3 regions of the Tardiphaga sp. 813_E8_N1_3 genome follow, and region 2 is predicted to be linked to each of the others. Evidence: predicted binding sites of a transcription regulator. Region 2 holds the regulator's gene; each other region holds the start of a gene.
What was found. The regulator LexA, encoded in region 2, represses DNA repair genes until DNA is damaged. The targets are predictions, from matches to a motif close to TGTTCNNNNTGTGTTCNG.
Positions count from the first base shown of each region.

Region 1: the regulator LexA is predicted to act here: its motif matches at 2,089-2,106, upstream of AB8A33_RS24005 (DNA recombination protein RmuC).
Region 3: the regulator LexA is predicted to act here: its motif matches at 1,284-1,301, upstream of AB8A33_RS26830 (YifB family Mg chelatase-like AAA ATPase).

Region 1 is NZ_JBPWQE010000001.1:5,054,325-5,057,601, forward strand. Features, by position in the region: gene truA (tRNA pseudouridine(38-40) synthase TruA) at 1-411, opposite strand, end outside; gene fmt (methionyl-tRNA formyltransferase) at 411-1,343, opposite strand; gene def (peptide deformylase) at 1,383-1,904, opposite strand; gene AB8A33_RS24005 (DNA recombination protein RmuC) at 2,137-3,277, shown strand, end outside.
Region 2 is NZ_JBPWQE010000001.1:2,937,412-2,940,688, forward strand. Features, by position in the region: gene AB8A33_RS14050 (Orn/Lys/Arg decarboxylase N-terminal domain-containing protein) at 1-112, shown strand, start outside; gene AB8A33_RS14055 (GNAT family N-acetyltransferase) at 134-709, shown strand; gene lexA (transcriptional repressor LexA) at 1,022-1,744, shown strand; gene AB8A33_RS14065 (ComEC/Rec2 family competence protein) at 1,763-3,277, opposite strand, start outside.
Region 3 is NZ_JBPWQE010000001.1:5,669,155-5,672,431, forward strand. Features, by position in the region: gene AB8A33_RS26820 (MBL fold metallo-hydrolase) at 1-48, shown strand, start outside; gene AB8A33_RS26825 (diguanylate cyclase domain-containing protein) at 133-1,167, opposite strand; gene AB8A33_RS26830 (YifB family Mg chelatase-like AAA ATPase) at 1,349-2,887, shown strand; gene AB8A33_RS26835 (hypothetical protein) at 2,995-3,277, shown strand, end outside.

The DNA.
Region 1 (3,277 bases), 2.1 Mb from region 2:
GAGCGGACGCGGCACCCGCCAGACCCGGCCGGCATCGACGGTGAGGTTCGCGCGGCGATTGGTGATGCGATAGACGTAGTGGCGTTTGATGGCCGAGAACCGCGCCTCGAAATCATCCGGCACGACATCTGCCGACAACACCCCGACCGGATGCGGTCGCAGATGCGCGTTCATGCCATCACGGAATCGGCCGGGCACCAGCACCTTCGGCACATCGCAATGGGCTACCTGGCCGAGCGCATGCACGCCGGCATCGGTGCGACCGGCGCCATGAACGCGGATCGGCTCGCCGCAAATGGCTTCTGCCGCTGCTTCCAGCGCGCCCTGTACGGTCAGCGTCGCGTTGGCCTGCACCTGCCATCCGGAGAACGGCGCGCCGTCATATTCGATGATCATCTTGTAGCGCGGCATCAGCTCACCCGCAGCGGCGGCTTCAGAGGCGTGCCACGCAGGAATTCATGGGCCTTCATCGGCTGCTTGCCAGCGCGCTGCAGATCGATGATACGGATCGCGCCGTCGCCGCAGGCAATGGTCAGTTGATCGTCGATAACGTCGCCCGGCGCGCCCGATCCCTTCGCGAGCTCGCAGCGCAAGATCTTCGCGCGCACCGCCTCACCCTCGATCGGCACTTCGCACCAGGCGCCGGGAAACGGCGACAGGCCATGACAGTGCCGCAGCACCTCGCGCGCCGGCTTCGACCAGTCGATCTTCGCCTCGGCCTTGTCGATCTTGGCGGCGTAGGTCGCACCGACATCGCTCTGCGGTGTAAAATCGAGCCGTCCTCTTTCGAGCGCGCCCATGGCACGCACCATCAGGTCGGCACCTAGCGGCGCCAGCGCATCATGCAGATCCAGCGCGGTCATCGCATCGGTGATCGGCAAACGTTCGGCCATGGCGACGTCGCCAGTGTCGAGGCCGACATCCATCTTCATCACCATGACGCCGCTCTCGGCATCACCTTCCATGATCGCACGGTTGATCGGTGCGGCACCGCGCCAGCGCGGCAACAGCGAGCCGTGCAGGTTGAAACAGCCGAGCGGCGGTACATCGAGAATGTTCTGCGGCAGGATCATGCCATAGGCGACGACAACCGCGGCCTCGGCCTCATGCGCACGAAACTCCGCTTCCGCCTCCGGTGTCCGCAGCGTCTTCGGCGTGAAGACGGGAATGCCGAGCCGTTCAGCCTCACGCGCCACCGGCGTCGGCTGCAGCTTCATGCCACGGCCGGCGGGCTTTGCTTCGCGGGTATAGACGGCGACGATCTCATGGCCATGAGCCACGAGTTCGAGCAGCGTCGGCACCGCGAAATCCGGCGTGCCCATGAAGATCAAACGAAGCGACATAGGTCGGAGCCGATCTGTTGCAGCGCCGGGCGGAGAAACCTACTCCGCGCGCTTGGCGAGCTTGGTAAACTTCTTCAGCACGCGGTCGCGCTTCAGCTTGGAGAGATAGTCGACGAACAGCACGCCATTGAGATGGTCGATCTCGTGCTGAATGCAGGTCGCAAACAGGCCTGAGGCCTCTTCCTCGATGGTCTTGCCGTCGAGGTCCATATAGCGGATACGCACCGTCGCCGGGCGTTCCACTTCCTCGTAATATTCCGGAATCGACAGGCAGCCCTCTTCATAGACCGAGAGCTCTTCCGAGGCCGAGATGACCTCCGGATTGATGAAGACGCGCGGCTTCTTGCCGTCCTCCTCATCGTCCTTCTTGGCGATGTCCATGGTGATCAGCCGAAGCGGAACCGCGATCTGGATCGCCGCTAGCCCGATCCCGGGTGCGTCATACATCGTCTCGAACATGTCGTCGGCGAGCTTGCGCACCTCTGACGTCACCTTCTCGACAGGTTTAGATATCAGCCGCAACTGTTTGTCCGGCAGGATAATGATTTCACGAATGGCCATGTCGGGCGATTTAATCTGCGGGCCGGTCCGGGTCAATCCGCTGGAAAAGCTGGACTTTGAAGGGCGTTAACTCCCCGCTAGCCATGAAGATTAAGGCAAGGTTAACCATGCCGGTTAAGGCCTCGCTAACCACGTTTCTTAAGGATGGGTTAACCAGGAAAGTTCATTATTCGTTAACCATGAACGTTCCCTCTTCGTTCGCGTCACGCCCCGAATCGGCTACAAGGATGGGATGAACGAGATCCTTTTCATGATCGGCGATATGCCGGTCACCGCCGGCGTGGCATTGATGGGCTTCGGCGCGCTGGCGCTGGCCTTGCTGCTCACCATCGCCATCATCATCGCTCGCTCCGGTAGCCGCGGCGCCGCCATGGCCATGGCCCACGCGATCCGCGCTGACGAACTGGAAGAACGCCTCAGCGAAGTGCTGAGGGCGCAGAACGAGGCCACCGGCCGCGTCGACGCCATGGGCCAGGCGCTGGCGGGTCGTCAGGCCGACATGGCACGCGCGGTATCTGAGCGGCTGGATTCGGTGACCCATCGCGTGGGCCAGTCGATGGAACAGACCACCCGTAACACCATGGAAAGCCTGAGCGCGCTGCATGAGCGACTGGGCATTATCGACAACGCGCACAAGAACCTCACCGACCTCACCTCGCAGGTGACGACCTTGCGTGACGTACTTGCCAACAAGCAGTCGCGTGGCGCTTTCGGTCAGGCTCGCATGGAGAGCATCGTCAGGGACGGCATGCCGAGCGGCGCCTATGCGTTCCAGCACACGCTGTCGTCCGGCAAGCGGCCGGATTGCGTGATCTTCCTGCCGGATCAGCGGCCACTCTGCATCGACGCGAAATTCCCGCTAGAGGCAGTCACGGCGCTGCATGACGCGCGCAGCGACGAGGAAAAGAAACATGCTGCGCAACGACTGCGCGCCGACGTGATGAAACATGTCACCGACATCGCCGAAAAATATCTGGTGGCCGGCGAGACGCAGGATACGGCGCTGATGTTCGTGCCGTCAGAATCCGTCTATGCGGAAATCCATGACGGCTTCGACGACATCATTCAGAAGGCCTATCGCGCCCGTGTGGTGCTGGTATCGCCGTCGCTGCTGATGCTGGCGATCCAGGTGATGCAGCAGATCCTGAAGGACGCGCGCATGCGCGACGCTGCCGACCAGATCCGCACCGAGGTACTGAATCTGGGCGACGACCTCACCCGCCTGCGCGATCGCGTGATGAAGCTGCAGACGCATTTCGGACAGGCCAATGAGGACGTCCGCCAGATCCTGATCTCCGCCGACAAGATCGAGAAGCGCGCCGGACGTATCGAGGAACTTGATTTCAGCAAGAGCGAGCCTGCCACCGAGGTCG
Region 2 (3,277 bases):
CGAGACCTGCTTCAACACGTTCCCGGGCTTCGACGTCGAGATCCAGGGCATCTACCGCAAGGTCGACGCCAATGGCCGGATCCGGCTTTACACTTACGTCGTCTCCGAATAGGGAGCGCGTAAGGAGCCTGATTTGCAAACGGAACTCGAACAGCCGGTCGTCATACGACCCTCGCGCGACACCGACGTCGATGCCATGCTGGCGATCTATCGCCGGCACATCCGGCAAGGCGTCGAGGAAGGCGTCAGCGACGCCGACACGCCGCAGCCCGACGATCTCAGAGATCGGCGCAAGAATCTGCGCAGCAAGCGGTTTCCCCATCTCGTCGCCACCCGAGGTGGCGAGGTCGTCGGCTATGCCTATGTGGTGCTGTTCCGCAAGCGACCGGCCTATCGCTACACGGTCAAGCACTCGATCTATATCCACCACGGACATGTCGGCCGCGGCATCGGCCGCCTGTTGATGCGCGAATTGATCGACGTGTGCGCGGCGGCCGGCTTTCGGCAAATCATCGGCTATATCGATGCCGACAACACGGCCTCGCTCGGCTTGCATGAGAGCTTCGGCTTTGCCCGCGTCGGCTTGCTGCCCGGCGTCGCCTATCGCTCGGGCCGCTGGGCCGACACGATCATGGTTCAGCGCTCGCTGGCGACCGGCTCCACGACACCGCCGCCTTTGCCACTCTCCGGCCGGCCGCCTTCCGCGTAACTGCAAGCGGTCTGCTCGCGCATTTCCGTCGTTTGACGCGCTCGCGGAAGGTCCGGAACGACTTCCTCAGTCATTGCCTTGCTCGGCTCCACATACGTCTTCTTGACGGGAAATTAAGCATTGCAGAACACATATGGAACATATAGTGTTCGTTCATGATTTGTTTCGAGATTCTGTGGCTTTGAGTAGTTTGAGAGTGCCCGAACTCGCGCAACCGATCTTCGAACGATCGTCTCTGGACTGAGGCTCACCGTTCGAAGGCCCTTTGAAACGCACGCGGCGGCCGACACCGTCAACTGAGGATGGCTTCAGATGCTCACGCGCAAACAATACGAACTCCTGCGATTCATCGATCAACGACTGAAGGAAGCCGGCGTCCCGCCCTCCTTCGACGAGATGAAGGATGCGCTCGATCTGCGCTCGAAGTCCGGCATCCATCGCCTGATCACAGCGCTGGAAGAACGCGGCTTCATACGTCGTCTGCCCAACCGGGCCCGCGCCATCGAAGTCATCAAGCTGCCTGAGCTTGGCGCGCCGGTCACAGGCGGCACCGGGCGCCGCGGCTTCACGCCCAGCGTCATCGAAGGCACGCTCGGCAGGGTACGCACGGCCGCCAGCATCGCCAGCAATAGCGGCGATGATGACAATGGCCGCACGGTTGCCATCCCGGTGATGGGCCGGATCGCGGCCGGTACGCCGATCGAGGCACTGCAGACCCGCAGCCACACCATCAGCATGCCCGCAGACATGCTCGGCTCCGGCGAACATTACGCGCTCGAAGTGCGCGGCGATTCCATGCAGGACGCCGGCATTCTCGACGGCGATACGGTGCTGATCCAGCGCAACGAAAGCGCCGACACCGGCGACATCGTGGTGGCCCTGATCGACGACGAGGAAGCCACGCTGAAGCGCTTCCGCCGCCGCGGCGCTTCGATCGCGCTGGAGCCAGCCAATGACGCTTACGAAGTCCGCATCCTGCCGCCCAACCGGGTGCGCATTCAAGGCAAGCTGATTGGCCTGTATCGCCGCTATTAAGGCAGTCGCCTCGGCGGATTACTGATCTTCGGGTTGAAGATCAGTTTCCGCCGGCGTCGCATCCACCGGCCGGTTTTGCGGCGTGCGACTGTTCTGGATCAGATCGTGCTGGGGCTCATCGGGGGTGGCGCGCGACCACGGGCGGTCCAGGCCACGCGGTCGCACGGCATCCATCGCAAAGCCGTTCGCAGTTCGCTGCAAGCTCACCGCACCGTTTCGTTGCAGGCGATCCTGTTCGACCACCAGCGCACGGCAATCCTTTGGCGGTTGTTTCGTCGTGACGATCAGTACCGCTTTCTCGCAATCATCCGTGAACGCGTCAGGCTGTAGAGCCAGCGCCACCAGAGCGCCATCGGCCAGCGGCGTGATGCATCCGTCGCGGTCGCAGGACACGCCATGGCTGAGGGAGGAATCCGTTGGCAGCCGAGCGTCAGCATCGCCGGCAAGCCACTCTTTCAACAGAAACGTATCCTTGGCGCTGCGCATCATATTCAGGCGCCCGTCCCTGCCCCGTACCGCAACGCTGTGCCCGTCCCCCGAGATCAGCACATCCGGCTGCTTCACCAGGAGTGCCCAGACGATCGAGAGCACCAGCACGCCAAGTCCCGCTAGGCGCAACGGCGTGCGCAACAATCCGAGCACGATGATGCCAATGCTGGCGGCGACCAGCGGCCCGGTGCCAAAAGCCGGCATCCGGCCGATGGCACCGGGCAAGGCTGCCACCCATTGCGTGACCACGATCATCCACTGGACGCCGACATCCATCAGCCGCCAGAACACACCATCAAAGCCGAACGGCATGGCCACCAAACCGAGAATACCCGCCGGCATCACCATCGCCGAGACCACCGGCATCGCCAGGAGATTGGCGACGACGCCATAGGGCGTGACGCGGTGGAAATGAAATGCGGCATAGGGCGTGGTGGCAAGGCCGGCTACCAGCGAAGCGAGTACGAGCATCGCGATCTCGCGTCCGCCCCATAGCGCCACGCGCGCCGTCGCGGAATGATCGGGCGAGGCAAACAGCGCGGGCATGCCGATCTGCACCAATGCGACGAGCCCCAGCGTCGCCGCGAATGACATCTGAAAACTCGGATGCACCAGCGCTTCGGGCGCCACGATCAGCACGACCATTGCCGCCACCGCCAGCGTGCGGAACGTCACCGCCCGGCGATCGACCATGACAGCGATCAACACGACGGCCGTCATGAAGAACGAACGCTGCGTGGCGACCTCGGCGCCCGACAGCAGCAGATAAAACAGCGCTGCGAACAACGCCGCGGTGGCTGCGACTTTCTTGATCGGGAACGTCACTGTCAGGACGGGGATCAACGCGAGCAATGCGCGTATCGCGAAGAACACCACGCCGGCCACGACGGCCATATGATAGCCGGAGATCGACAGCACATGCCCGAGACCGGAGATGAACATCGCATCATTGACGTCAGCCGAAATCGCATCGCGACGCCCTGTGAGCAGCGCCGTAGCAATGGCGCGGCTATCGCCCGAGAGCACGGTGCGGATCCGCGCGTC
Region 3 (3,277 bases), 2.7 Mb from region 2:
GGCGATGGCTTCCGCTATATCGCCGAGCCGATGGTGATGAATCTCTAGCGGAAATCCTGCAACTTTCCTGCGACTTTCTTGCGGCGATCCTGAGACAGCGATCGCCGCAGGAACTCCGCAGCGAACACATCGTCATGCCGCCGACGAGGTGTCTCGCGAGCGCAGCTCGGCGCCGCGTTTATAGATCCGGAACGTCCCTCGTCCGGCATCCTTCGCCGCATAGAGCGCTGAGTCGGCCATGGCCGCCAGTTGCGACGATGTGCAGTTGTCCGCCAGCGCGATGCCGACCGATGCGCCGACGCGCAACTGTTGTCCGCGATGATCGATCGGTAAGCCCAACTGTGTGACAATCGCACGCGCTGTCTCGGAGGCTTCCTCGAATTGTGCGTGAGGCCCCAGCAGAACTGCAAATTCATCACCGCCAAGGCGTGCGACCAGTTCGGCACCCGCGCAGATGTTACGGATTCGATTTGCGACGACGGTCAGGCAGGCATCGCCGGCCGCATGGCCGAAACAGTCATTGACGGGCTTGAATTCATCGAGATCGATCAGCAGCAGCGCGCCGAACGGCTTCACCTTGATGGCCGACGCCGCATCGAACAGCGACAGCTTGGTTTGAAACTGGCTGCGATTGGCGAGCCCGGTCAGCGTATCGAACTCGGCGAGATAGCGATTGCGATCCGCCAGGATTTTTTCTTCGGTAATGTCCTGCTTCATCCCGAAGATGCGCACGGCGACGCCATCGACCGACTCGACCGTGGCCGTGATCCTGATCCAGCGCCGGTTGCCCTTGAAAGTGATAATCTCCGCATCGAGGCTAAAGCCGGTTCGATCTTCGATTGCCTTGCTGCGCCGCTTTGTCAGTTCCCTGACGGATTCTTCGGGATAACAGGCGAGCGCCTCCTCGCGAATCGGCGTCGAGCCGCGCGGCAGATCGAAGATGTCATAGACGACATCGGTCCAGACCAGCGATTCATCGGAGAGGTCGCATTCCCAGACGCCGATTCGCGCTGCAGCCGAGGAGCGATCGAAGATCTTCCGGCTATGGGCCAGCGAAGCAGCTTGTTCGTCGATGATGGCTTGCTGGGCTTCGATCTGCGCCTTCAGCGCAGCGATCAGGTCGGCGTCATCCGGAGCGTCTGGCGGCATCGACAAGCGATCTGACATCTGCGGGCACCCGGTCTTCGTCTCGAAGCTCATAGGATGCTTTGCATGACGTGTTTAAGATTTTCTACGCCAATGGCCGACTTCAGCCAAAATCAGCATACTTTACCACTAGATTTCGTTCACCAATTGTTCTTGATGTTTCGGCAACCTTAGGTTACCATCGCTCACGAATGAGGGCGGCATGGTTCAGCGCGTTTCCACCGTAGCCTTTGAGGGAATCGAGGCCCGCGCGGTCGACGTGCAGGTTCAGGTCGTGCCCGGCCTGCCGAATTTCCTGATCGTTGGCCTGCCCGACAAGGCGGTGTCCGAAGCGCGCGAGCGGGTCCGTGCGGCGCTGGTCGCCTCGGGTCTGGCGCTGCCGGCGCGGCGCATCATCGTCAATCTCGCGCCGGCCGATTTGCCGAAGGAAGGCAGCCATTACGATCTGCCGATCGCGCTCGGGTTGATGGCGGCGATCGGCGCGATTCCACCGGACGCATTGGCGGGCTTTACCGTACTCGGCGAGCTCGGTCTCGATGGCTCGCTCGCTCCCGTGGCCGGCGTGTTGCCGGCTGCGATTGGCGCGAATGCGCGCGACGAGGGATTGATCTGTCCGGCAGCCTGCGGCGCGGAAGCCGCCTGGGCCAGTCCCGACATCCAGATCGTCGCCGCGACGTCGCTGATCCAGATCGCCAATCACTTCAAAGGTACGCAGGTTTTGTCACGGCCGCAGCCGAAGATACATGCGCGCGAAGAAATGCTGCTCGATCTGCGCGACATCAAGGGACAGGAAAGCGCCAAACGCGCGCTGGAAATCGCTGCCGCGGGCGGCCATCACCTGCTGATGGCCGGCAGTCCCGGATCGGGAAAATCCATGCTGGCGGCGCGGCTGCCATCGATCCTGCCGCCGCTGTCCCCGGCGGAGCTGCTCGAAGTCTCCATGATTGCGTCGGTGGCCGGCGAGATCAGGGACGGCGCACTCACCTCACGCCGGCCGTTCCGCGCACCGCATCATTCCGCCAGCATGGCCGCACTCACAGGCGGCGGGTTGCGCGCGCGGCCGGGCGAGATTTCGCTTGCGCATCAAGGCGTGCTGTTTCTCGATGAATTGCCGGAATTCGATCCGCGCGTGCTGGATTCGCTGCGCGCACCGCTCGAGAATGGCGAGGTCGCGGTCTCGCGCGCCAATCACCGCGTCACCTATCCCGCGCGCTTCATGCTCGTCGCCGCGATGAATCCATGCCGCTGCGGTCACGCTTTCGAGCCGGGCTTCTCCTGCAAGCGCGGCCGGATCGATCGCTGCACCTCGGACTATCAGGCGCGCATCTCGGGCCCCTTGATGGACCGCATCGATCTGCGCATCGAAGTGCCGGCGGTGACCGCAGCGGATCTCATTCTGCCGCCACCTTCCGAGGGTTCTGCCGAGGTCGCCGCGCGTGTCGCCGCCGCGCGCGATCTACAGACCATGCGTTATGCCGCGGCGGGATTGTCGGGCACACATACCAATGCCTCCGCGCCCGCCTCTGTGCTGGAAACGGTTGCGCAGCCGGATGCCCAGGGACTGACATTGTTGCGCGACGCCGCCGAAGCCATGCGACTGACCGCGCGCGGCTATCACCGCGTGCTGCGCGTGGCGCGGACGCTGGCGGATCTCGACGGCGCCGAGAAAATCGGGCGGCTGCATCTGGCCGAGGCGTTGTCTTACCGCGCGCTGGCGGAGGACGTTCGCCGAGCTGCTTGACGTCACCTCATCGCCCCTGGTGTGGACATCAACGCGATAGTAACGAGTTTTGTTTACGCTCTGCTCACCATAACCCCGCGTTACGGGGCCAGGGCGAGTACCGTGTCATGCTGCGTTTCAAGATTTTAGCCTCGACAATTCCTTTGGTACTCGCGGCATTTCTCGCCCGTGGCGATCTCGTAGCCAGTACGCATCCCTGCATCTCCACCGGTGAGACCACCATCCAGATCGCCACCATGCCCTGGCAGGCGCGATCGCATGTCAGCTTCACCAGCGATCCCTTGCAGGCAACCGTGCGTGTGCAGATCGTCGATAGCGCTGAGATTGCCGACTTCGTCGTAGTTGATGATGTCGATGCAGCGGAACCGGATGTTTGTCCGGTCACCGCTG